One region of the Mycobacterium kubicae genome, then DNA from elsewhere that is predicted to be linked to it. Evidence: riboswitches for the same ligand, from Rfam matches in the RefSeq annotation. Region 1 holds a riboswitch; each other region holds the start of a gene.
What was found. A riboswitch is a leader RNA that binds a small molecule or an ion and turns the genes downstream of it on or off. The one in region 1 is predicted to bind magnesium.
Positions count from the first base shown of each region.

Region 2: linked by a shared signal. The riboswitch ahead of I2456_RS16420 (PE family protein) and the one ahead of I2456_RS01775 (hypothetical protein) in region 1 are both predicted to bind magnesium.
Region 3: linked by a shared signal. The riboswitch ahead of I2456_RS13255 (PPE family protein) and the one ahead of I2456_RS01775 (hypothetical protein) in region 1 are both predicted to bind magnesium.
Region 4: linked by a shared signal. The riboswitch ahead of I2456_RS11575 (Rv1535 family protein) and the one ahead of I2456_RS01775 (hypothetical protein) in region 1 are both predicted to bind magnesium.

Region 1 covers NZ_CP065047.1:367,571-373,038, reverse strand. The annotation lists gene car (carboxylic acid reductase) at 1-2,467, shown strand, start outside; gene I2456_RS01780 (NADP-dependent oxidoreductase) at 2,464-3,396, shown strand; gene I2456_RS01775 (hypothetical protein) at 3,525-3,752, opposite strand; M-box (ykoK) riboswitch at 3,934-4,104, opposite strand; gene I2456_RS01770 (O-methyltransferase) at 4,174-4,833, shown strand; gene I2456_RS01765 (acyltransferase family protein) at 4,834-5,468, opposite strand, start outside.
Region 2 covers NZ_CP065047.1:3,478,595-3,484,062, reverse strand. The annotation lists gene I2456_RS16425 (PPE family protein) at 25-1,245, opposite strand; gene I2456_RS16420 (PE family protein) at 1,260-1,559, opposite strand; M-box (ykoK) riboswitch at 1,852-2,022, opposite strand; partial or broken gene I2456_RS16415 (IS256 family transposase) at 2,501-3,500, opposite strand; gene kasB (3-oxoacyl-ACP synthase KasB) at 3,772-5,025, shown strand.
Region 3 covers NZ_CP065047.1:2,843,812-2,849,279, forward strand. The annotation lists gene I2456_RS13245 (PPE family protein) at 1-903, shown strand, start outside; gene I2456_RS13250 (PPE family protein) at 994-2,217, shown strand; M-box (ykoK) riboswitch at 2,330-2,504, shown strand; gene I2456_RS13255 (PPE family protein) at 2,802-3,995, shown strand; gene I2456_RS13260 (PPE family protein) at 4,786-5,468, shown strand, end outside.
Region 4 covers NZ_CP065047.1:2,435,492-2,440,959, reverse strand. The annotation lists gene ileS (isoleucine--tRNA ligase) at 1-1,311, opposite strand, end outside; gene I2456_RS11575 (Rv1535 family protein) at 1,669-1,911, opposite strand; M-box (ykoK) riboswitch at 2,188-2,357, opposite strand; gene I2456_RS11570 (NAD(P)H-dependent flavin oxidoreductase) at 2,509-3,639, opposite strand; gene I2456_RS11565 (carboxymuconolactone decarboxylase family protein) at 3,650-4,243, opposite strand; gene I2456_RS11560 (AMP-binding protein) at 4,281-5,468, opposite strand, start outside.

The DNA of each region.
Region 1 (5,468 bases):
CGCACAAGGAGCGGAGACCGCCGCAGCCGAAACCGAGGCGCTAGCGCAGTTGCGCGAGAACGTTCTTGGCGGCCGGGTCCTCACCAGCTTCAGCGGCACCGCACCGCTATCGGCGGAGATGAAGAACTTCATCGAAGCGTGTTTGGGCGTGCATGTCGTGGACGGGTATGGCTTGACCGAGGTGGGTATGGTCACCAAAGACGGCGTGATCACCAAACCCCCGGTGATCGACTACAAACTCGTCGACGTCCCCGAGCTCGGTTACTTCCTTACCGACAAGCCGTATCCACGTGGTGAGCTCCTGGTGAAGTCGGCCACGTCGATGTCCGGTTACTACAAGCGGCCCGACGTCACGGCGAAAGCGTTTGACGCCGAAGGCTATTACCGCACCGGTGATGTGATGGCCGAGCTGGAGCCGGGCCGGCTCGTCTACGTCGACCGACGCAACAACGTCTTGAAGCTGGCGCAAGGAGAGTTCGTCGCCGTCGCCCGACTGGAAGCGGTGTTTGCCAGCGCGCCACTGGTTCGGCAGATTTTCGTTTACGGCAACAGCGAGCGCCCGTACCTGTTGGCGGTGGTGGTTCCCACCGGCGAGGCCCTGGACAGGTATGCCGGTGACGCGGCCGGGCTGAAGGCTGCGCTGAGCGAATCCCTGCGTCAGACAGCCAAACTCGCCCAGCTGCAATCCTATGAGGTGCCCGTCGACTTCCTGGTGGAACTCGACCCGTTCAGCGCCGACAACGGATTGCTGTCGGGGGTCGGTAAGCTGCTGCGGCCGAAATTGAAAGAGCATTACGGTCAGCGACTGGAACAGCTCTACACCGAACTCGCCGATACCCGGGTCGCCGAACTTCGTTCCCTGCGCGAAGGTGCGGCCGACCGCCCGGTGATCGACACGTTGACCCGCGCCGCGGAGGCCTTGTTGGGACTGGTGAGTGGCCCGCCGGCGCCGGATGCACACTTCATGGATCTCGGTGGTGACTCCCTGTCGGCGTTGACCTTTTCGAATCTTCTGCAGGACATTTTCGATGTGGAGGTGCCGGTAGGCCTGATCATCGGTCCTACCACTGATCTTCAGTCATTGGCCGATTACGTTGCAGGCGAACAGCAATCCGTCTCCAAGCGGCCTACCTTCGCGTCGGTGCACGGGAAGGGCGCGACGCAGGTGCGCGCGGCGGAGCTCACCTTAACCAAATTCATCGACCCCGCGACATTGGCCCAAGCGCCCACGCTGCCCCGAGCAGCCGGTTCTCCACACACCGTGCTGTTGACCGGGGCCAACGGGTATCTCGGCCGGTTCCTCACCTTGGAGTGGCTGCAACGGCTGTCCGAGCGTGGCGGGAAGTTGATCGCCGTCGTGCGCGGCAACGACACCGAAGCGGCCCGTGCCCGGTTGGCCGATGTCTTCGGCAGCGGCGACTTGCAGTTGGTGCAGCGGTTCGAGGAATTGGCCGCCCATCACCTCGAGGTCATCCCCGGCGACATCGGTGAGCCGAATCTCGGTCTGGATCAAGCTACCTGGGAGAGGCTGGCGCAGACCGTGGACATGATCGTCCACCCGGCCGCGCTGGTCAACCACGTCCTGCCCTACGACCAGCTGTTCGGGCCCAATGTGGTGGGCACGGCCGAGTTGATCCGACTGGCGATCACCGCGCGCATCAAGCCCGTCACCTACCTGTCGACCGTCGCGGTGGCGATGCCTGTGCCCGCAGGCGAATTCGACGAGGACGGGGACATCCGGGAAATCAGCGCGGTGCGGCCCGTCGATTCCAGTTACGCCAACGGGTACGCCAACAGCAAGTGGGCCGGCGAGGTATTGCTGCGTGAAGCACACGATCTGTGCGGCCTACCCGTCGCGGTGTTCCGTTCCGACATGATCCTGGCCCACAGCCAGTTCGCGGGACAGCTCAATGTCCCGGATATGTTCACCCGCCTGATCTTCAGCCTGCTGGTCACCGGTATTGCGCCGTGGTCTTTCTACCAGTCCGACGATCCAGGGCGGCGCGCTCGGGCGCATTACGATGGCCTGCCCGCCGACTTCGTCGCCGAATCGGTCACCACACTGGGCGAAGACTCAGCCGAAGCTGGAATGTACCGCTCGTTCGACGTCATGAACCCGCACGACGACGGTGTCTCACTGGACGTGTTCGTCGACTGGCTGATCGCCGCCGGCCACGACATCCGCCGCATCGACGACTACGACCAATGGCGTGGCCGTTTCGAGACAGCGCTTCGTGCCTTGCCCGACAAGCAGCGTCAGTACTCGGTGTTACCGCTGTTGGAGGCCTACCGTCAGCCGGAGCGGCCGCTGCGCGGCGCGCCCGCTCCCACCGACGTCTTCCGCGAGGCGGTCCAGGCGGCCAAGATCGGTCCAGATCAACACATTCCGCATTTGTCGCCCGCGCTGATCGACAAGTACGTCGCGGACTTGCAATTGCTCGGACTGATCGAGGGGGTTGGGAGATGACCGCCGAGACCGCCCGCGCCGTGCGTTTCGACCGTTACGGTGGACGAGATGTGCTGTACGTGACGAACATCGACATGCCGACGCCCGCACCGGGCGAGGTGGTCGTCGAGGTTCGGGCCGCCGGCATCAATCCCGGCGAGGCCGCAATCCGGCTCGGAGCAATGCACGAGATGTTCCCCGCGACCTTCCCCTCCGGGGAGGGTAGTGACCTGGCCGGGATCGTGACCACCGTTGGACCCGAGGTCAGCGAGTTCGCCGTCGGCGACGAGGTGTTGGGGTTCAGCTTGCGCCGGTCCAGCCACGCCACCCACACTGCCGTCCCGGTGACGCAGTTGATCCGTAAACCGCCCGAGTTGAGTTGGGAGGTGGCGGGTTCGCTGTATGTGGTCGGCGCTACGGCGTACGCGGCGGTGCGTGCCGTCGCACCGCAACCGGGTGAGACGGTCGCCGTCTCGGCCGCTGCGGGCGGGGTGGGCACTCTGGTGGTGCAGCTGCTGGTGCACCGCGACGTACGGGTCCTGGGCATCGCCGGGCCCGGCAACGCTGAGTGGCTGCGCGCCCACGGTGTTACGCCCATCGTCTACGGGGACGGTTTGGCGCAGCGGTTACGCGACGCCGCGCCCGACGGGATCGATGCATTCATCGACTTGTTCGGACCCGACTACGTGCAGCTGGCGGTCGACTTGGGCGTGGCGCCGGAGCGTATCGAGACCATCATCGCGTTCCAAAAGGCAGGTGAAGTCGGCGCCAAGACCGAGGGCAGCGTCGATGCGTCGACCCCCGAGGTGCTCAGCGAGATCGCCGGGTTGATCGCCACCGGCGCGGTCGATTTCGACATCGCCGCCACCTTCCCCCTTGACCGCGTCGCTGACGCTTATGAAGTGCTCGAGCAGCGGCATACGCACGGCAAAATCGTGTTGGTGCCCTAACACGCGGCCAGAGCTACGCCAGGCCGATCTCTCGCTGTCGCAACGGGTTCTGGCCAAAAGAGTGAATCCGAACGAGAGTTGGCCGCGGGTGGGCACCCGCCGCCTCGCGCCTGGTGATGCCGGCCTGCTCAAGTGCCGATTACCGATACGGGCATCCGCGTCACGTACGCGTTGGCCCGTTCTTCGGCGCTCATGTTCAGGGCGGCGCGGAACTGTTCGGTCACCCGCCGCAGCGCTGTTCTCGCCGCAGAAGTCCGGAAAATGCGCGGCGGCGCAACATGGTTGACGGTCATGATCATGGCGTGCTCCTGCTGGCAGCCCGATCGGCGCGCGTCATTCAGCCGCTGGACGGCCAAGCCGTCACACTCAGGCGGCGAAGCGAATGCCGGAGCCGGATCGGGACAAGATGGATTCGGGATAGGGACTATCGCTGGGACTCATATCTCGCCCTCACCTCCTCGCAGCCAGGACACACGCGGGTGTCATCACAGTTTCACCAACACGAAAGAGGCGCGAACCTTCGACGGCAGAGCGTCGAACACACCCCTCTCGTCGGAGCTTCGGCACTGCACGGCGTATCCGAATGCTTCGGAAGCCACTTGGGCTCAACCCTTAGGCCGGGAAGAGCTGTCCTGACCCGGGGCGTCTCTCGACGTTCGGGGTCAGTGGCCTGTGTCCATGCAGACGCCTCACCTACCGAGGTGTCTTGCGGGTCCCATGGTCGCACCGAACCCTCGACTCGTCAAACGGGTCGCGCCACGGCCTACCCTCGAACGCATGGCCACTACTTTGCAGGACCCACGGGTCGCCTCGACGCTCGACCGGATGTATGCCGCCGCGAAAGATCAGATGTCGCTGTTGCAGGACAGGCGCGGGGATTTCGCGCGGCCCATGACCGCGCAGGAGCGCACCGAGGCGATGAGCGAGTTCTACATCCCGGTGACCCCGGAAGCGGGCCAACTGCTCTACGCGCTGGTGCGCGCTACCCGTCCGCAGACCGTCGTGGAATTCGGCATGTCCTTCGGCATCTCCGCACTACACCTGGCGTCCGCGGTGCGCGACAACGGCACCGGCCGGGTGATCACCACCGAGCTCAGCGACACCAAAATCGCCGCCGCGAAAGACACCTTCGCCGAAACCGGCCTGGACGACGTCATCACGATATTGGAGGGAGACGCGCTGTCCACGCTGACCGAACTGGACGATCCGGTCAACTTCGTCCTGCTCGACGGGTGGAAGGACCTCTATCTGCCGGTGATCAAGCTGCTGGAACCGCGGTTGTCACCTGGAGCGCTGGTGATCGCCGACAACACCGAGGCCGCCGACGCCGGGACCTACCTCGACCACGTCCGTAACCCCGACAACGGATACGTCAGCTTCAACTTGCCCGTCCGCGCGACCGACAGCATGGAAATCAGCTGTTGGGCAAGCAAGTAGCTATCTGACCGACTCTTCCAGCCACGGGATGAGCCACTTCACCCCTTCGGGGGTGAGGTGGACCCCGTCGCTGCGCACCTTGATGCCGTCCACCTTGGCGGTGTAAACCCCGTCCGGGCACAGCTTCTTGTTCAGGTCCACGATCCCGACGTTGGGTCGTTGGCTAACTGCGTTGCGCAGCATGGTGTTCCACTGGTTGACCCGATCGGGCTGGTCCTCCGGATAGAGACGACCGTCCGCCTTCTCGCCGCCGCGGCTATAAGGGACGGTGGCAACCATCACTCGCACTCCAGTCGAGCCGACGATGTTCAACGCCCGCTGCAGTTCGAAGTTGAGATACGCATCGAAGGTGGGGTCACCGATGTGGGTCCATTTGCCCTCGTTGACGCGGTCCACCGTCTCCCAGCGACCGATGACCAACAACGCCACGTCCGGCCGGTCTTGATTGATCTGCGTCGTCCACCGGCCCGGCCAGGTGTCGCATTCGGCTCGCTGCTCCAGCGTCTGCCCGATGTAGCGATACGGGGTGCCGCGCACCAGGCTGCAGCCGATGACGGTGTGGTCGATGAATTTGAACCCCGGCGTCGCGGGCAGGTAATGCATCATGGTCCACCCGATCGAATCGCCGAACACCG
Region 2 (5,468 bases), 2.8 Mb from region 1:
GAATGAATTGGCGGTCTTTCCCCGTTACCCAGCGGCGGGCCAGTGAGGCACCATGAGCGGGCGGATTAAGAACCGGGTATCTGCAGTGGTGGCACCGGTTGTCGCGCGCCCGGCCATAGCCGCCGGTGCGTAGCCGGGCATGCCGGTCCCGACCGCTGGAGGGGGGCTGAGCGGGGTGGCCCCCAAGACCGATGCGAGAGGGCTTGCCGGTGGGGCGGCCGCGGTCCAGCTGGACGGCACCGACAATGACCCAATCGACGGGGCCTGACCCAGGGCGGCAGATGCGCCGCCACCGGAACCCAGGTTCGCCAGACCCACGAGGCCTCCGAGTGGGCCGGCCGTCACAGCCTCTCCCATCGCGTTCCCAGCTGCGTCCCCGGCCGCACCGGCACCTAGCAAGCTCGTGAAGGCACCCACCGTGTTGCTGGGCATGTAGAACCCGGACGAGAAGATGGTGTTCCAGATATTCGCGTTGGGTCCAAATTCATTCCACCAGTCGAACCCAGAGCTCCCGGATCCAGACCCGGTCAGCTGGCCCAGGATTGCGGAAAGCCCTGACGTGGACGATGCAGTCGGCGATCCAAGCTGCTGGAGCGCGCCCGGCACCGCAGACGTCAACTGTGACAACGCTGTCTGCGTGCTAGCGGCACCGACTGTCGTGCCGGTGGCCTGGTTGACCGCAGCGGCCTGCATGGGCAGCGCACCGGGGTCGGTGTTCTGCGTCGGCACGGTGAACGACGGCACCTTGGTGGCTGCTGCCGACTGCGCGGCATAGCCATACATGACGGCGGCGTCTTGTGCCCACATCCCGCTGTAGTGGGCCTCGGTGGCCGCGATCGCCGGGGTGTTCTGCCCGAGCACGTTCGTCGCGACCAGCGACGCCAGCTGCGCACGGTTGGCCGCGATCACCGGCGGGGGCACCGTCATCGCAAACGCAGTCTCGTAGGCCACTGCGGCGGCCGTTGCCTGGTTTGCGGTCTGCTCAGCCTGTGCAGCAGTCGTGTTCATCCACGCTACATATGGCGCAGCGGCAGCGGCCATGGCCGTCGATCCCGGACCGCGCCAGCCTTCGCTGGTCAGATCCGAGATGACCGATCCGTAAGACGCAGCGTGCGAACGCAACTCGGCTGCCAGCCCGTTCCAGGCTGCTGCCGCGCTCAGCATCGACGCCGGTCCTGGGCCGGCGTACATTTTGGCGGAGTTGATCTCCGGCGGTAGCGCGCCGAAATCCATCATCACAGTCATTGCTACCCACTCCTTTAGCCGGTCGCGACGGTGTTGGCCGCCTCGGTGGTCGCGTATGAACCGGCACCGGCACCCAAGATGCGCACGAACAGGTCATGAACCGCGGTGGCCTGGGCGCTGACCGCCTGATAATTCGCGGCGTGGGCGCTGAATTGTGTTGCAGTCAGAGCGGATACCTCGTCGGCGGCAGCAGGAATGACGCGTGTAGTCGGCAGCGCCGCTGCGGTGTTCTGGGCGGCTAGGGCCGAGCCGATACAGTGCAAATTGTTGGCTGCTGCAGCCAGCATTTCTGGCTGTGTGGTCACAAAAGTCATCGGATTTCTCCTTCCGGAAAGCAGACTGAAGCTGCGGCTGTAGTCATGTCGAAGCACGCCAAAAGGACGCGCACTTACCAAACGAAGGCGTGCGTTGGTTTTAACCGAAGCGGCGCAAGCCGATTCAAATGATGGGAAGGATGCCGGGGCCGGATCTGAACGAAACGGTCATCGGACTCGGATAGGGACTATCACCGGGACTTATCTCGCTCTCACCTCCTCACGGCCAGGGCACACGGGGGTGCCGACACGGTGCACAATGGGATGAGGCGACCTGGCTGATTAACCAGCCGCGGCACCCCTCTCGTCAGAGCTTTGGCACTACACGGCGTATCCGGTTGTCCCGGAAGCCACTTGGGCTCAACCCTTAAGCCGGGAAGAGCTGTCCTGACCCTGGGCGTCTTTCGACGTTTAAGGTCAGTGGCCTATGTCCGTGCAGACGCCTCACCTAGCGAGGTGCATGCGGAGTTAATCCTGGCACTCGAAGGCGACGCCAGTCAACTCGGCAGCGAGATCTACAAAATCGGGGGCAGTCCCATCCGCCCGCGAAACACCCTTGGTACCTGAGCTAAGCGCGCCCGCGACACGGTGACCGTCGTGAGGCATGAGGAGTGGGGCTGACAGTTTCCCTATGCGGCCTTTACTGGCCGGTGTGGCCACGATTGCTTCGACAGTGATCAGGGTCAATCGGCCGAGGGCGATCTGGTGTCGGCGAAGGCGGGCTGGTGCGTTCAATCCGCGTGACGATGGCGGTCGGTCGCTGCTTGCTGGCCGTGCCCGGCGGCGATGGTCCAGGACATTTTCTGCAGCAGGCTGAAAACGGACTTATGACCGCGGGCACTTGCGAATTTATTGGTAGCAGTGCGGCCGACCCAAAATCAGGTTGCGTCCCGCGCAGTGGTGTAAGTCGGGCCGGCGATTCGTGGGGCTCTGCGTTTCAACTATGCCGTCAGTGCGGCTGGGACCACAACGTGTTGGTCGGGTTGGTCATTGGCGCGGTTGAGCAGGGCAAGGGTGGTTTCGGAGAGATAGCGTTTGTCGGCGACCTGCCATTCGTCATGGGCTTCGACGAGGACCGAGCCGGCGAGTCGGAGCAGGGCGGCCGGGTTGGGAACACCCCGACGACGTTGGTTCGACGCATGACCTCTTTATTCAACCGCTCCAATGGATTGGTCGACCAAACCTTTTCCAGTGCGGCACAGGGAAATTCGCGAACGCGGTGATGTCGTCGGCCGCCCCGCGCAGCATTGTTTCGACCTTGGGTAGCTGGCGTCCGAGCATGCCGGCGATGGTGTCAAGTTGCTCGCGGACTTGTTCGGCGGCGGGTTGGGCGAAGTTGGTGCGGACCGCCGCGGCGACCATCTCCGCGGAGCCCTTGGGCACCTGTGCCAGCACGTTGCGCAGGAAATGCACACAGCATCTTGGCCACGCCGCCCGAGCAGCACAGCCTCGTCGCGGCGCGCAAACCAGTGGGCATCAGAGATCACCAACTGCACCCCGGACAGGCGCATGACTTCAGCGACCGCAGAAAACGCCGTCCAGAAGGCGCCGTCCTCGCTGTCGCCGACCTCGAAAGTCCAGCTCCTCGCGGCGGCCGTCAGCAGCAACCCCGGTGGCGATCACCACCGCCTGGGACACCACCCGGTGATTGACTCGGGCCTTGCAGTAGGTGGCGTCGAGGAACACATACGGGAACCGCTGATCACTGAGAGGTCGGTCGCGAAACGCGCGACTTCGGTGTCCAGGTCGGCACAGATCCGCGATACCTCGCTTTTGGATATCCCCGCATCAGCTCTCAACGCTTTGACCAGTTCGTCGACCTTACGGGTCGAGGTGCCGTGCAGGTAGGCCTCCATGGCCACCGCGAACAGGCATTGATCGACCGGCGGCGTCGCTCCAACAATGCCGGAAGAACGACCCCGTGCGCAGATTCGGTGGCCGCCTTCGTGAGCGCTGAAACGCCTGGCTCCGGTGGCACGACGTGGCCGTTGTCTGGCCGCTGCATCGGTTCTGGTCCCGTTTGAAGGTATGCTTCTTAAGGTTCTATTAACAGCCGAGGCGATGTGGCAGCGCCGCGCAGCCCGACACTCGTCCTCACGACCTTCCCTCGCAGCTGTCGATTGACCGCAGACAACTAAGAATTTGCGCCTCATGGGACGGGAGCCGTGTGCGCGCCCACTGATGTGAGAACGAAAGGGATATGGCTAGACCCATGACAGAAATGGTTACCGGAAAAGCATTTCCGAATGTGGTCGTGACTGGGATGGCCATGACGACTGCGCTGGCGCCGGACATGGAAACCACGTGGAAGATGTTGCTCGACTCCCAAAGTGGTATTCGCGTCCTGGACGATCCGTTCGTCGAGCAGTTCGACCTGCCGGTTCGCATTGGTGGTCACTTGTTGGAGGAATTCGACAGCCAGTTGACGCGTGCCGAGCTGCGCCGGATGGGTTACCTGCAGCGGATGTCCACGGTTCTGACGCGCCGGGTGTGGGAGAACGCCGGTTCGCCGGAGGTGGACAGCAACCGCCTGATGGTGTCGGTCGGCACCGGATTGGGTTCCGCCGAGGAGATGGTGTTCAGCTACGACGACATGCGGGCTCGCGGAATCGAAGCGGTTTCGCCGTTCGCGGTGCAGAAGTACATGCCGGACGGGGCTGCGGCTGCCGTGGGCCTGGAGCGGCGCGCCAAGGCTGGCGTCAACACCTTCGTCTCGGCGTGTGCGTCCGGTTCAGAGGGCATCGCTCAGGCGTGGCGCAACATCGTCTTCGGTGAGGCTGACATCGCGATCTGCGGTGGGGTCGAAACGAAGATCGAGGCCGTTCCAATTGCCGCGTTCGCCCAGATGCGCATCGTGATGTCGACCAAGAACGACGACCCCGTGGGCGCCTGCCGCCCGTTCGACCGGGACCGGACCGGTTTCGTGTTCGGTGAAGCGGGTGCATTGATGGTCATCGAGACCGAGGAGCACGCCAAGGCGCGCGGGGCCAATATTCTGGCCCGCCTGATGGGCGCCAGCGTCACGTCCGACGGCTATCACATGGTGGCGCCTGACCCCAACGGGGAACGTGCTGGACATGCGATGAGCCGGGCGATTCAGCTTGCTGACCTCACGCCGGGCGACATCGACCACGTCAACGCCCACGCCACCGGCACCTCGATTGGTGACGTCGCCGAGGGTAGGGCCATCAACAACGCGCTGGGCAGCAACAAGCCGGCGGTGTACGCCCCGAAGGCGGCGCTGGGGCACTCGGTGGGCGCGGTCGGGGCCGTGGAATCCATCCTCACCGTGCTTGCGCTGCGCGACCAGGTCGTTCCGCCCACGCTGAACCTGGAGAACCTGGACCCGGAGATCGATCTGGACGTGGTGGCGGGTAAGCCGCGACCGGGCGAGTACAACTACGCGATCAACAACTCGTTCGGATTCGGCGGGCACAACGTGGCGCTGGCTTTCGGCCGGTATTAAACCCCGTCGAATTGCCCCCGAGCGGCCAGATCGGGAGCACAATCGAACTCACCTGATCGGCGGACGATGACTGGGTGAGGTTGCAATGAAGCGTCTGCGACTGCGCGGCTTACTGGCTGCGCTCGGCGTTATTTCAGCGGTCCTTCCGATGAGCGGAATCGCCGCACCGGCTATCAGCCGTGCCGACGACGATTGCGCTCCCGGCTGGGCCTGGAGCGTGGACTTGAACGAGTGTGTCTGGGTGCTCCCGGCCGCGAACGGCCCGGGAGGACCGGGGGGCCCCGGCGGGCCAGGGGGGCCCGGTGGCCCGGGTGGTCCCGGCGGTCCGGGTGGGCCCGACGGCCCCGGGCGACACTAGCCTTCAGCCGGCGGTGACGCGCTTCACAGCTGCGTCACAGCCACAGTGGTTAAACTGGCTAAGTATCCGCACTTTGACATTGGAG
Region 3 (5,468 bases), 2.5 Mb from region 1:
AACCTGCTCGGTCAGAACACGCCCGCGATCGCGGCCACCGAGGCCGCATACGGTGAAATGTGGGCGCAGGACGCCGCGGCGATGTATGGCTACGCCACCGGTTCGGCCGCCGCCTCGACACTGACACCTTTCGCTGAGCCGGCGCAGACGACAAATCCGAGCGGGCAGGCCAACCAAGCGACCGCGGTCACCCAGGCCGCCGGCAGCGCCGGTGGCAGCCTCACCCAGAGCGAACTGCCGCAACTCATGTCTGCGGTACCGGGCAGCCTGCAAGGACTCGCGTCGCCGGCAGCGGCCTCGCCCTTGGATGCCATCCCAGGATCGGGCCTGCTCGCCGACATCTTGAACTTCCTTGACGGGAATGACGGCAATCCCTACGGCATCTTCCTGAACTCATCGCTGACCAACGGGTTCGTCTCGGCCGGGTACGTGAGCCCCGCCGTGATCGCCCCAGGGGTGTGGGCCGCCATCGCCGACACCAACGCGGTCGCACTCGGCGCCCAAGAGGGTGCCGCGGTGCCACCGATGGGTTCCGGTGAAGGGAATCCTTCGTGGATACCGGCCGCGTCACCGGCGAGCCCCACCGGCGTGCCTCCGCTCGGCGAGACGACTGCCGCCTCACTAGGTGCAAGCGGAGTGACGGCCGGTACGAATCAGTCGGCGGTGGTGGGGCGATTGTCCGTTCCGCAGACGTGGACGCAGGCGACCGCGGTCGCGAACCACGCGGGCGCCGCGGCGCCCGGCGGCGGTTGGACGAGTTCGGCGATGGTGCCCCAAGCCGCGGCAGGCATCCCGGGTGTGCCCGGCATGCCGGCTCCGGGGATGTTCGGCCACAGCTTCGGCAATGGGCCGCGCTACGGATTCCGACCGACGGTCATGGGCCGTCCGCCAGCCGCCGGCTGACCTCGCGCAGGTACTGCGAAATCGGTGTCGCCGGTAGGCGGCACCCAAGCCGACTCCACCATCACGGCTGGTTGAAGGAGGTGCAGGACAATGGATTTCGGTGCACTGCCGCCCGAAATTAACTCCCTGCGCATGTATTCCGGGCCCGGCTCGGCGCCGCTGCTGGCTGCCGTGACGGCCTGGGATGAGCTCGCCGCCGAAATGCATTACACCGCAACGGCATACGAGTCGGTGATCTCGGCACTGGTCAGTGAAGGCTGGTTGGGGCCGGCGTCGGCGACGATGGCGGCTGCGGTGGCACCGTATGTGACTTGGCTGAGCGTCTCGGGCCTGCAGGCAGAGCAAACTGCCGGTCAGGCCGCCGCAGCGGCGGCGGCGTTCGAAGCCGCGTTCGCCCTGACCGTGCCCCCTGCCGTGGTGGCGGCCAACCGAGCGCGCTTGCTGGTGTTGGTGGCCACCAACTTCTTGGGCATCAACACACCGGCGATCGCGGCGACCGAGGCTGAATATGCCGAGATGTGGGCACAGGATGCGACGGCGATGTACGGCTATGCCGCAAGTTCGGCGGAAGCCGCGGTGCTACAACCGTTCAGTGAACCCGTTCAGACGACCAACCCGTCGGGACAGGCCAATCAGGCCGCAGCGGTTACCCAAATCACTGGAACCACAGCGGGCAGTTTGACCAAAACCGAACTCCCGCAACTCATGTCCTCGGTGCCGGCAACCCTGCAAGGGCTCTCGTTACCGGCGGCGGCATCGCCACTTGACGCGATTCCCGAGACGGGCGTGCTGGCCGACCTGTTGAATTTCCTCGACGGGAACGACGGCAACGCCTTCGGAATTTTCCTCAACTCCAATTTGGTGAACGGGGTTGTGTCAGCGGGGTATACGGCTCCGGCGCAGATATTGCCGGCCGTCACCGGAGCGGTGGCCGACATCAGCGCGGTGGCGAACGGCGGAGCCGATGCGGCTTCGGCACCGATCGCCAGCGCCGATGCCGCCGATGCCGCGTGGAACGGAGCGACCGCCGCGCGCTCGGGTCTCGGGGGAGTGAGCGCCGGCGCCAACCAGGCGAGCTTGATCGGGCGATTATCTGTTCCGCAGAGTTGGACGGTGACCGTCGAGGTCGCCGATCAGGCCGGCGTCGCGCGCCCCGAATCCATCCTGAGCGGCACCGCCGCCCCGCAAGCGGGCGCCGCCATGCCCGGCATTCCCGGCATGCCCACCCCAACGCCTTATTCGCGCAGCTTCGGCAGTGGTCCGCGATACGGGTTCCAGCCGACGATCATGTCGCGTCCCCCCGCTGCCGGCTGACACTCAACGGGTTGCGGCGGCCGATGGTTACCGCCTGTTTACCCGGTTGCTATTGCCATGGGCTGCAGCGTTGGGTTGACTCCCATCACTTCCGGTGCCACGATGGCGTCTGCATGCACCTCGCTAGGTGAGGCGTCCGCTCGGATACAGGCCACTGACCTCGAACGTCGAAAGACGCCCAGGGTCAGGACAGCTCTTCCCGGCTTAAGGGTTGAGCCCAAGTGGCTTCCGGCTTTCCAAGCCGGATACGCCGTCCGGTGCCAAAGCTCTGACGAGAGGGGTGCGGCGTCCGGTGTTGTCCTGCCGGGCACTCATCCCTGTGTGCGCCTTGTCGGCATCCCCGTATGCCCTGGCCCCGAGGAGGTGAGAGCGAAGTGAGTCCCGGAGATAGTCCGTATCCCAGATCGACCATTTCGTTTCGATCCGATCCCGGCGCCTTCCGCGCCTTCTGACGGCACCTTCGTTACTGATCTGCACACGTCGCTGCGCCGACGTGTGTGAGAAGGTGCGTGAAAGCTGTTCCCAGGCAACGGGTTTGGGTCCCTCCCGCAACGTATTACCGCTAGCTTGAAAGAGGGGCACCGATGAGCTTCGCAGTGGACTTTGCCGCATTGCCGCCCGAGATCAACTCCGCACGCATGTACACCGGAGCCGGCGCAGCTCCCATGCTGGCTGCCGCATCCGCCTGGAAGGGCCTGGCAGCCGAGTTGCGTGCCACCGCGTTGTCGTACGCATCGGTGCTGGCCGCGCTGACGAGTGAGGAGTGGTACGGCCCCGCGTCGGCGTCGATGGCCGCCGCGGCAGCCCCCTACGTCACGTGGATGAGCTCAACCGCCGTGCAAGCGGAGCAAACGGCCATCCAAGCCGAGGCCGCGGTCGGTGCGTACGACGCCGCGTTCGCCGCGACGGTCCCACCGCCGGTGATCGCGGCCAACCGGGCTCAGCTGATGACGTTGATCGCCACCAACTTCCTGGGTCAGAACACCCCCGCCATCGCGGCGACCGAAGCGCAGTACGCCGAGATGTGGGCGCAGGACGCCGCCGCCATGTACGGCTATGCCGGTTCCTCGGCAGCCGCCACCCAGCTGATCCCATTCGTCGAGCCAGCGCAAACGACAAACCCGAGCGGACTGACGGCCCAGGCCGCCGCGGTGAGTCAAGCGGCCGCAGGGGGACCGCAGAACACGCTGTCGGAGTTGATGTCGGCGGTGCCCAGCGCATTGCAGGGACTTGCTGGCACCAACGGCGCGGCGGGCCTGACCGACGTCACAAATCTGCTGCTGACCGGCTCGGGACCAGCAGGGCTGGCGGATTTCTGGGCTCAGTGGGGGCCCAACGCGAACATCTGGAACACCATAACGTCGACCGGTATCTTCACCCCTGGTGCCACGGTCGGCACCCTGTCCAGCCTGTTCGGTGCGACGGCGGCATCCGGCGTGGCCGGCGACGTCGCGCAAGGGGCCGCAGCCGGTGTGCAAAGCGCGGTGGCTACCCCCGTTGCCTCGACGGGGGCGGCGAGCGGCCTGGTGTCCGCCGGCGCGGGCAACGCCTCCATCATCGGCAAGCTGGCGGTTCCGCCGTCCTGGACGGCAAGCGCACCGGTGGGCCCGCTCGGCGCCCCGTTGGGAGGAACACCCATGGTCGCGCCGCCACCCGCCGTCGCGGCCGGCATGCCGGGCGTGCCGCTGGGCACCGTGGCGAGCCAACCCTACGGTCGCGCGGTCCCGCAATACGGTGCTCGCCCGACCTTCGTCGCCAGGCCGCCTGCGGCCGGTTAACGGCCTGGCGGGCTGTGCAGAAAACGTCCAGCCAGTGAGCAGGCACATTACAGCGGCTCGCGCATACCTTCCTCCTGTTTTTTGCGTACGTTGTTCCTAACGTCAGAAGAACGAGGCATGACGGTGGAATGGCCACGCGGCGCTGTCGCTCTTGCCGCCAGCCGTCGTTTCGGGAGATCGCTATGGCAGTGACGAATGGGCAGCAACACGTCGGTACCCACCCGCACGCGAGACCGCAGCCTTGCTGCGAACCGGGTTTGCGACCTTTCGGCAAATCGGCGGCTCGGAAATTGGCGAAGTCGCTGCTGCCGCGCCAGTCCACCCCGGCCGCAGGCGGCGACGCTTGACTGCTCGACATAGCACGGTGGCGAACGAGGCTTAGCTTGCCGCGTTCGCAGACTGTGCGCCGGATCACGATTTCGCGAACCTGACACATTACCTGGCGAGCCATTCGTGCGATATGCGCGTGCATCAAAGCCAGTTCTTGCGAAAGTGTTGTTTTTAGGTTTGTCGATATGTGCCGAAAAATGCAAAGACCCGCTGCTGTCGAGGCCCTACTCGAGTTTGCTCACAGCCCGATATCTCAGTGCATGAGGTAGCGCAGTGATGGCATCGATACGCATCGTTTACGTTGCGATCACACCGCGTGAACCTGACAAAAATACGGTCAAATCGGGTGGGTGAGCACGCAATGTAGCGGATGGCGGGATTCGCAATTTCCGATTGAACATGCGGTGGTGCCGGCCAGCGATCGACGGGCCGGTTCTCGAGGGGATAAGGGGTATCGCGTATGGACTACGGGGCACTGCCACCTGAGATCAACTCCGGGCGCATGTACACCGGTCCAGGTGCTGGGCCGCTGCTGACCGCCGCGGCAGCGTGGGACGCGCTGGCGGGCGAATTGCATTCGACCGCAGCATCTTACGCGTCCACGATTGAAAGCCTGACCGTTGGATCGTGGCAAGGGCCGACGGCAATGGCAATGGCCGCGGCGGCCGGGCCGTATGTGTCGTGGATCTCCGCCACCGCCGGGCAGGCCGACCAGGTGGCCGCGCAGGCGAAACTTGCGGCGAGCGCGTACGAGACTGCGTTCGCGGCGACGGTACCTCCGCCGGTGATAGCGGCCAATCGCGCGCAATTGCTCGCACTGATCGCCACCAATTTCCTCGGCCAGAACACCCCGGCAATTGCGGCCACTGAAGCCCAATACCTGGAAATGTGGGCGCAAGATGCCGCCGCGATGTACGCCTATGCCGGCTCGTCGGCAACCGCGAGCGAATTGACCCCGTTTACCGAGCCGCCGCAGACAACCAGCACGTCGGGCACCGCCATGCAGGCCGCGGCGGTATCGCAGGCCACCGCCGCTCCGGCTGCCTCGGACATCACCACGCAGCTGTCCCAGTTCATCACGTCGCTGCCAACGGCACTGCAAGGCTTGGCATCCACCCTTGCTGCGTCACCGACAACAGGGTC
Region 4 (5,468 bases), 2.1 Mb from region 1:
GACTGCCACAAACCACGACGAAACCGCCCGGTAGATCAGCGGGTTGCGGCATCGCCAGCAGTGCGGGTAAGGGTGCTCGTAGGTTTCGTGGCGGATCAGGATAGCCCCGTTGGCCGCCGCCGGGCCGGTCTGGTTCTTCAGGTCCCGGATGATGTGCGGGTTGGCCTCAAAGACGTGCTGTCCCTGGTAGTCCGGAACGGTCGCGTCGAAGCGGCCTTTGGAGTCCACGGGTGTGACCGGCGCGATGCCGACGGTGTCGGTGGTCGCCATGTCGTCCTCGCCGTAGGCCGGTGCCATGTGCACGATCCCGGTGCCGTCCTCGGTGGTGACGAAGTCACCGCGCAGCACCTGAAAAGCGTTGGGCGCGTCCATGAAATAAGGAAACGGCGGCAGGTAACGGGTGCCCAGCAGGTCGGCGCCGCGGTAGGTGCCAAGGATCGCCGGTTCGTCGCCGAGTTCGCGGGCATAGGCGGCCAGTCGCGCCTCGGCCAATACGAATCGATGGTCGCCGACCTGGACGTGGACGTAGGTCATCGCGGGGTTGACCGCAACGGCGAGGTTCGACGGCAGGGTCCATGGCGTGGTCGTCCAGATCAGCAGGTAAGCGCCGGCCAAATCGCCGCCGACCACCTGGAAACCGACGGTGACGGCCGGGTCCTGGCGGCTTTGGTAGACGTCGTCGTCCATCCGCAATTCGTGGTTGGACAACGGCGTTTCGTCGCGCCAGCAGTACGGCAACACGCGGTAGCCCTCGTACGCCAGGCCCTTGTCCCACAGTTGCTTGAACGCCCAGATCACCGACTCCATGTAGGACGGATCCAGCGTCTTGTAATCGTTGTCGAAATCGACCCAGCGGGCCTGGCGGGTCACGTAGGCCTGCCATTCGTCGGTGTAGCGCAACACCGACGCGCGGCAGGCGTCGTTGAACGCGGCAATGCCCATGACGTCGATCTGCGATTTGTCGGTGATGCCCAGTTGGCGTTCGACTTCCAGCTCGGCCGGCAGGCCGTGGGTGTCCCAGCCGAAGCGGCGCTCCACCTTGCAACCGCGCATGGTGCGGTAGCGGGGCACGATGTCTTTGACGTAGCCGGTCAGCAGGTGCCCGTAATGGGGCAGGCCGTTGGCGAACGGCGGCCCGTCGTAGAACACGTACTCTTCGGCGCCGTCACGACGGGAAATGCTGGCGCGGAAGGTGTCGTCGTGGAACCAGTACTCGAGAACCTGTTGTTCGAGTGCCGGGAAGTCGGGGGCTCCCTCGGACAGCTTCGGATAGGCCTTGAAGTCGGCCTGCAATTCAACATTGTCGGTCAAAGTGCGTCGTCTCCCGTGTGCCCCTGTGGCTGCGTGCCTATGGCCAGGCTCCGGGGACGACGCTGCGCTGGTGCGCGAACGCCGCGGTACCACCCCGCTTGCCACGCTGGCGCGTGACCGCTCAAGTGTCAGGCTGTGACGGGCCCACCCGTTCGGCTCTACTGGGCCATGCTGGCTGTTCTTCCGAAGGCTCCCCGGTGATGGCCGGATCAGTGCCGATTGCCCAATTCTACGGGGCTGCGCAAATCCAGATGATGTGCCGAGTCCCAGGGGCTACCTGACCGCAGGCCAGTCCTGCAGTCGGGTAACCCCTGGGAGCCCGGGTTGTTCGCTATCCATTCGAACCATCGACCCTTATCAAGCTTGGACGTCCAGCACACCGGCCCGCCAAAGCGCCGCGTACAGGTGACGCAACGGCACGGTGAGCAGCCGAGCGGCACCGTCAACCAGCGGGTCGCCTCCGGCGCCGAAAGGCTGGTCCTCGCGGCGGCGCGTCACCTTCTTGACCACGGCAGCCTCGGTCGGCGCGACGTTCGGCACCACCGTCAGCTTCGGAGCGGGCGCGATGGCAACTACTTCGTCGTACAGGGCAGCGGTCATGATCGCCTCCTAGAGAATTTCGAAACAGGATTCTGTGGACTGTGTTCTGCTCAGTCCCGTCCCGTATCGGTTCGGATCCGATCGCTGCTGGTGAGTTTCGACTCAGCGTGCAACGTCGCGCCGGAGACCGGTTGGGGACGAAACGGAGCCCGGATATCGAGCCGGACTGTCACTGGAACTCATGCGTCCCTCACCTCCTCTACGGCCGCGAGCAGCGGTTGACCCGCTCTTTTCTGCGCGCACAAAGGAGTACAGAATTGCCGACTTCCGTCGGAATTCGCACCCCACTCGTTAGAGCTTTGGCACTACACGACGTGTCCGGTGAACCGGAAGCCACCTGGGCTCAACCCTTAAGCCGGGAGGAGCTGTCCTGACCCGGGGCGTCTTTCGACGTTCGGGGTCAGTGGCCTGTGTTCGTGTAGCCGCCTCACCTATCGAGGTGCTTACCGGACCGATGATGCACCACCGGTTGGACTGGGTCAACTCCACCACGCCGGGTTTTCCGGTTTTTATGGCAACCTGAGGTCCGCCCTCGGCTGCTGCCCAGCGAAGGCGCTGCGACCAGCGCAAACACCGGCAACCCGGCTGTGCGCGACATCACAGTCCGGAGTCGGTGAGGCCTTCGAGGCGGCTGACGGTGTCGATGTATTCCTCCACCATGTCCAGCACCACGGCGCGGGCGGGCCGCACTCGATCCAGCGACCCCACCACCTGGCCTACGAAGTAAGTCGCCAGTTCGCGAGCCTTGGCGCCGGGCTGAGCCGCGGCCTGGTTGATCCGGACCTGCGAATCGGTGACCAGAGCGGTCTGCAGCGGCATGCCCAACGGGTTAGGTGTGTCGGGCCGCTCCCACTCGTCGGTCCAGGCCGTGCGCAGCATGCGAGCCGGCTTGCCGGTCATCGATCGGGACCGCACTGTGTCCGACGATGTCGCAGCCAGGAACTTCTCTTTCACCACCGGCGCGGTCTCGGCTTCCTCGGTGGTCAACCACACCGACCCGCACCACACCCCTTCTGCGCCCAGAGCCAACGCCGCAGCGATCTGGCGGCCGCGGGCGATGCCACCGGCGGCCAGCACAGGGGTCGGCGCGACCGCATCGACGACTTCGGGAACCAGCACCATGGTCGCCACCTCACCGGTGTGCCCACCCGCCTCGGTGCCTTGCGCGACGATCAGGTCGACGCCGGCAGCGGCATGCCGGCGCGCGTGCTGCGTGGTCCCGGCCAGCGCCGCCACCAGCACGTCGTGGCTGTGCGCTCGCTCGACCAGGTCGACCGGCGGCGGCCCCAGCGCGCTGGCAATCAGCCGGATGCGGTGCGAGAACGCCACTTCCAGCAGTGGCTCGTAACCCTTGGGCGAGATGTTGAGACCGCCCCGGATCGCCAGGTCGGGATCGGCGTGCTGCGCCACGCCGTAGCGGTCCAACAACTCTTCGACGAACGCGCGATGCTCTTCGGGCAGCAGACCTTGTGCCTGCTTTGCGTTGACGCCGCCTTCGTCAGCGCCGACGTACTTCGGCGGCAGGAGCAGGTCGACGCCGTATGGTTTACCGCCGGTCTGCTCGTCGATCCAGTTCAGCTCGCTCTCCAACCGCCGCGGGCTGTGCGCGGTCGCGCCCAGGACCCCGAACCCGCCGGCGTTGGTCACCGCGGCGACCACGTCCCGGCAATGGCTGAAAGCGCAGATCGGAAACTCAACGCCGAGCATTTCGGCGACCCTGGTTCGCATGCCGCCGACGCTACGCCGAGCCGGTAGGTGACGGCGACCGGCCATCGGGAGGCCAGCTTGCCACCCCTTCCTCCAACGGGACCTGAAGGCTCTGCAGGATCGAGGCGACCATCCGCCAGGCACCGATGGCGGTGACAAGTTCGATGAGAACCGTTGTGTCGGAATTCAATTCCCGCTGACACTCGGTCCAGCTGGCGTCGCTCACCGCGCCGTGCCGCACTACGTCATCGGTCGCCGCCAGCACGGCGCGTTCCGTGGCGCCAAACCCGTTGCAACTGCGCCACTCCCGCACACCGAGCAGATCTTCGGCCGACACTCCCAAGCGCGAAGCGACGCGCCAATGCTGGGTCCACTCGTAGTCGCACCCAGTGAGCCAGGCGATCCGCATGATCACCAGTTCCCGCAATCTGCGGTCCAGAGCCCCATGCCAGAGCATGCTGGCCAGCAGGTCGTTGAAGACCCCGGCGAGCAGTGGATGATTCAGCAGCACCTGGAAGATGCTCAGCTCGGCCATGTAATCGGGCACGCCGGCTTGGTCGGCAGCAGCTTTGGCTTCGCCGACAGGCAGGAGCGGTATCCGGGGCGGCTTACTGGCTTGGGTCACGATGCAAGCCTCCCTGCTTGTGCCACAGGCGGTTTCGTCACACGTCCAGCCGGGCGAACGCCGCTTGCTGGTACATCTCGACCGACTGCGCCCGTCTGATCTTGCCGCTCGTGGTGATGGGAATCGATCCGGGCGACACCAGAACCAGGTCGGCGACGCTCAATCCGTGGGAGTCGAAGATCGCCGCGGTGATCTCGCGTTTGAGGGCATTCAGTCGCTGCGCCAGGTCTGGTGCCGATTCGTCTTTTTTCTGCTTGACCTCGACGATGGCGGCCAGTTTCTCCACCCCGTCCTGCGGAATGGCGATTGCCGCGCAACGGCCGGCGCTGATCTCTTGGATGGTGGCCTCGATGTCGTCGGGAGAGTGATTGCGCCCGTAGACAATCAGCAGGTCCTTGATGCGGCCCATGATGAACAGTTCACCGTCGGAGTAAAAGCCCGAGTCCCCGGTGCGCAGCCACGGCCCTTCGGGGGTCTCTGCTGACGGGTTGGTGATCTTCGCACCGAAAGTCCGCGCGGTTTCCTCCGGCTTCTGCCAGTAACCCGAAGCGACATTGCCCCCGTGCACCCAGATTTCCCCGACTGTTCCTTCCGGGCACTCCACACAGGTGTCCGCATCGACGATGCGCACCCGCGGCGACTTCGGGACGCCGTAACTCACCAACGGTGTGCCGCTCTCGACCCGTACCACCTGACCGTCGGGCAGCTTTTGCGGGTCGAAGTGGACGATCTCCGGCGGATGGCCCACCTGCCGAGTCGCGATGTACACGACCGCTTCGGCCATGCCGTAGGCCGGGCGCAACGCCTTGGACTGGAACTTGAACGGCGCGAACCGGTCCGCGAACCGCTTCAGGGTGGCGGGTTGTACCCGCTCACTGCCGTTGAGGATGGAGTGCACCAAGCTCAGATCCGAGCCCGTCATGTCCTCGTCGGATGTCTTGCGCACCGCGATTTCGAAGGCGAAGTTCGGTCCCGCCGAAATGGTGCGGCCGTAACGCGCCAGCAATTGCATCCATCGGGCGGGCCGCTGCAAGAACGCCACCGGACTGGTCAACACGGTGTGTCTGCCGGCCAGGATAGGCATGATCGTCCCCAGCAACAGCCCCATATCGTGATACAGCGGCAACCAGGACACGACAGTGAGGTCGGAGGGCGGCACGCCTCCCTCGTTGACGAAGAAGTCCGCCATGATCTGTTCAAAGTTGGCGAAGACGTTGTCATTCGA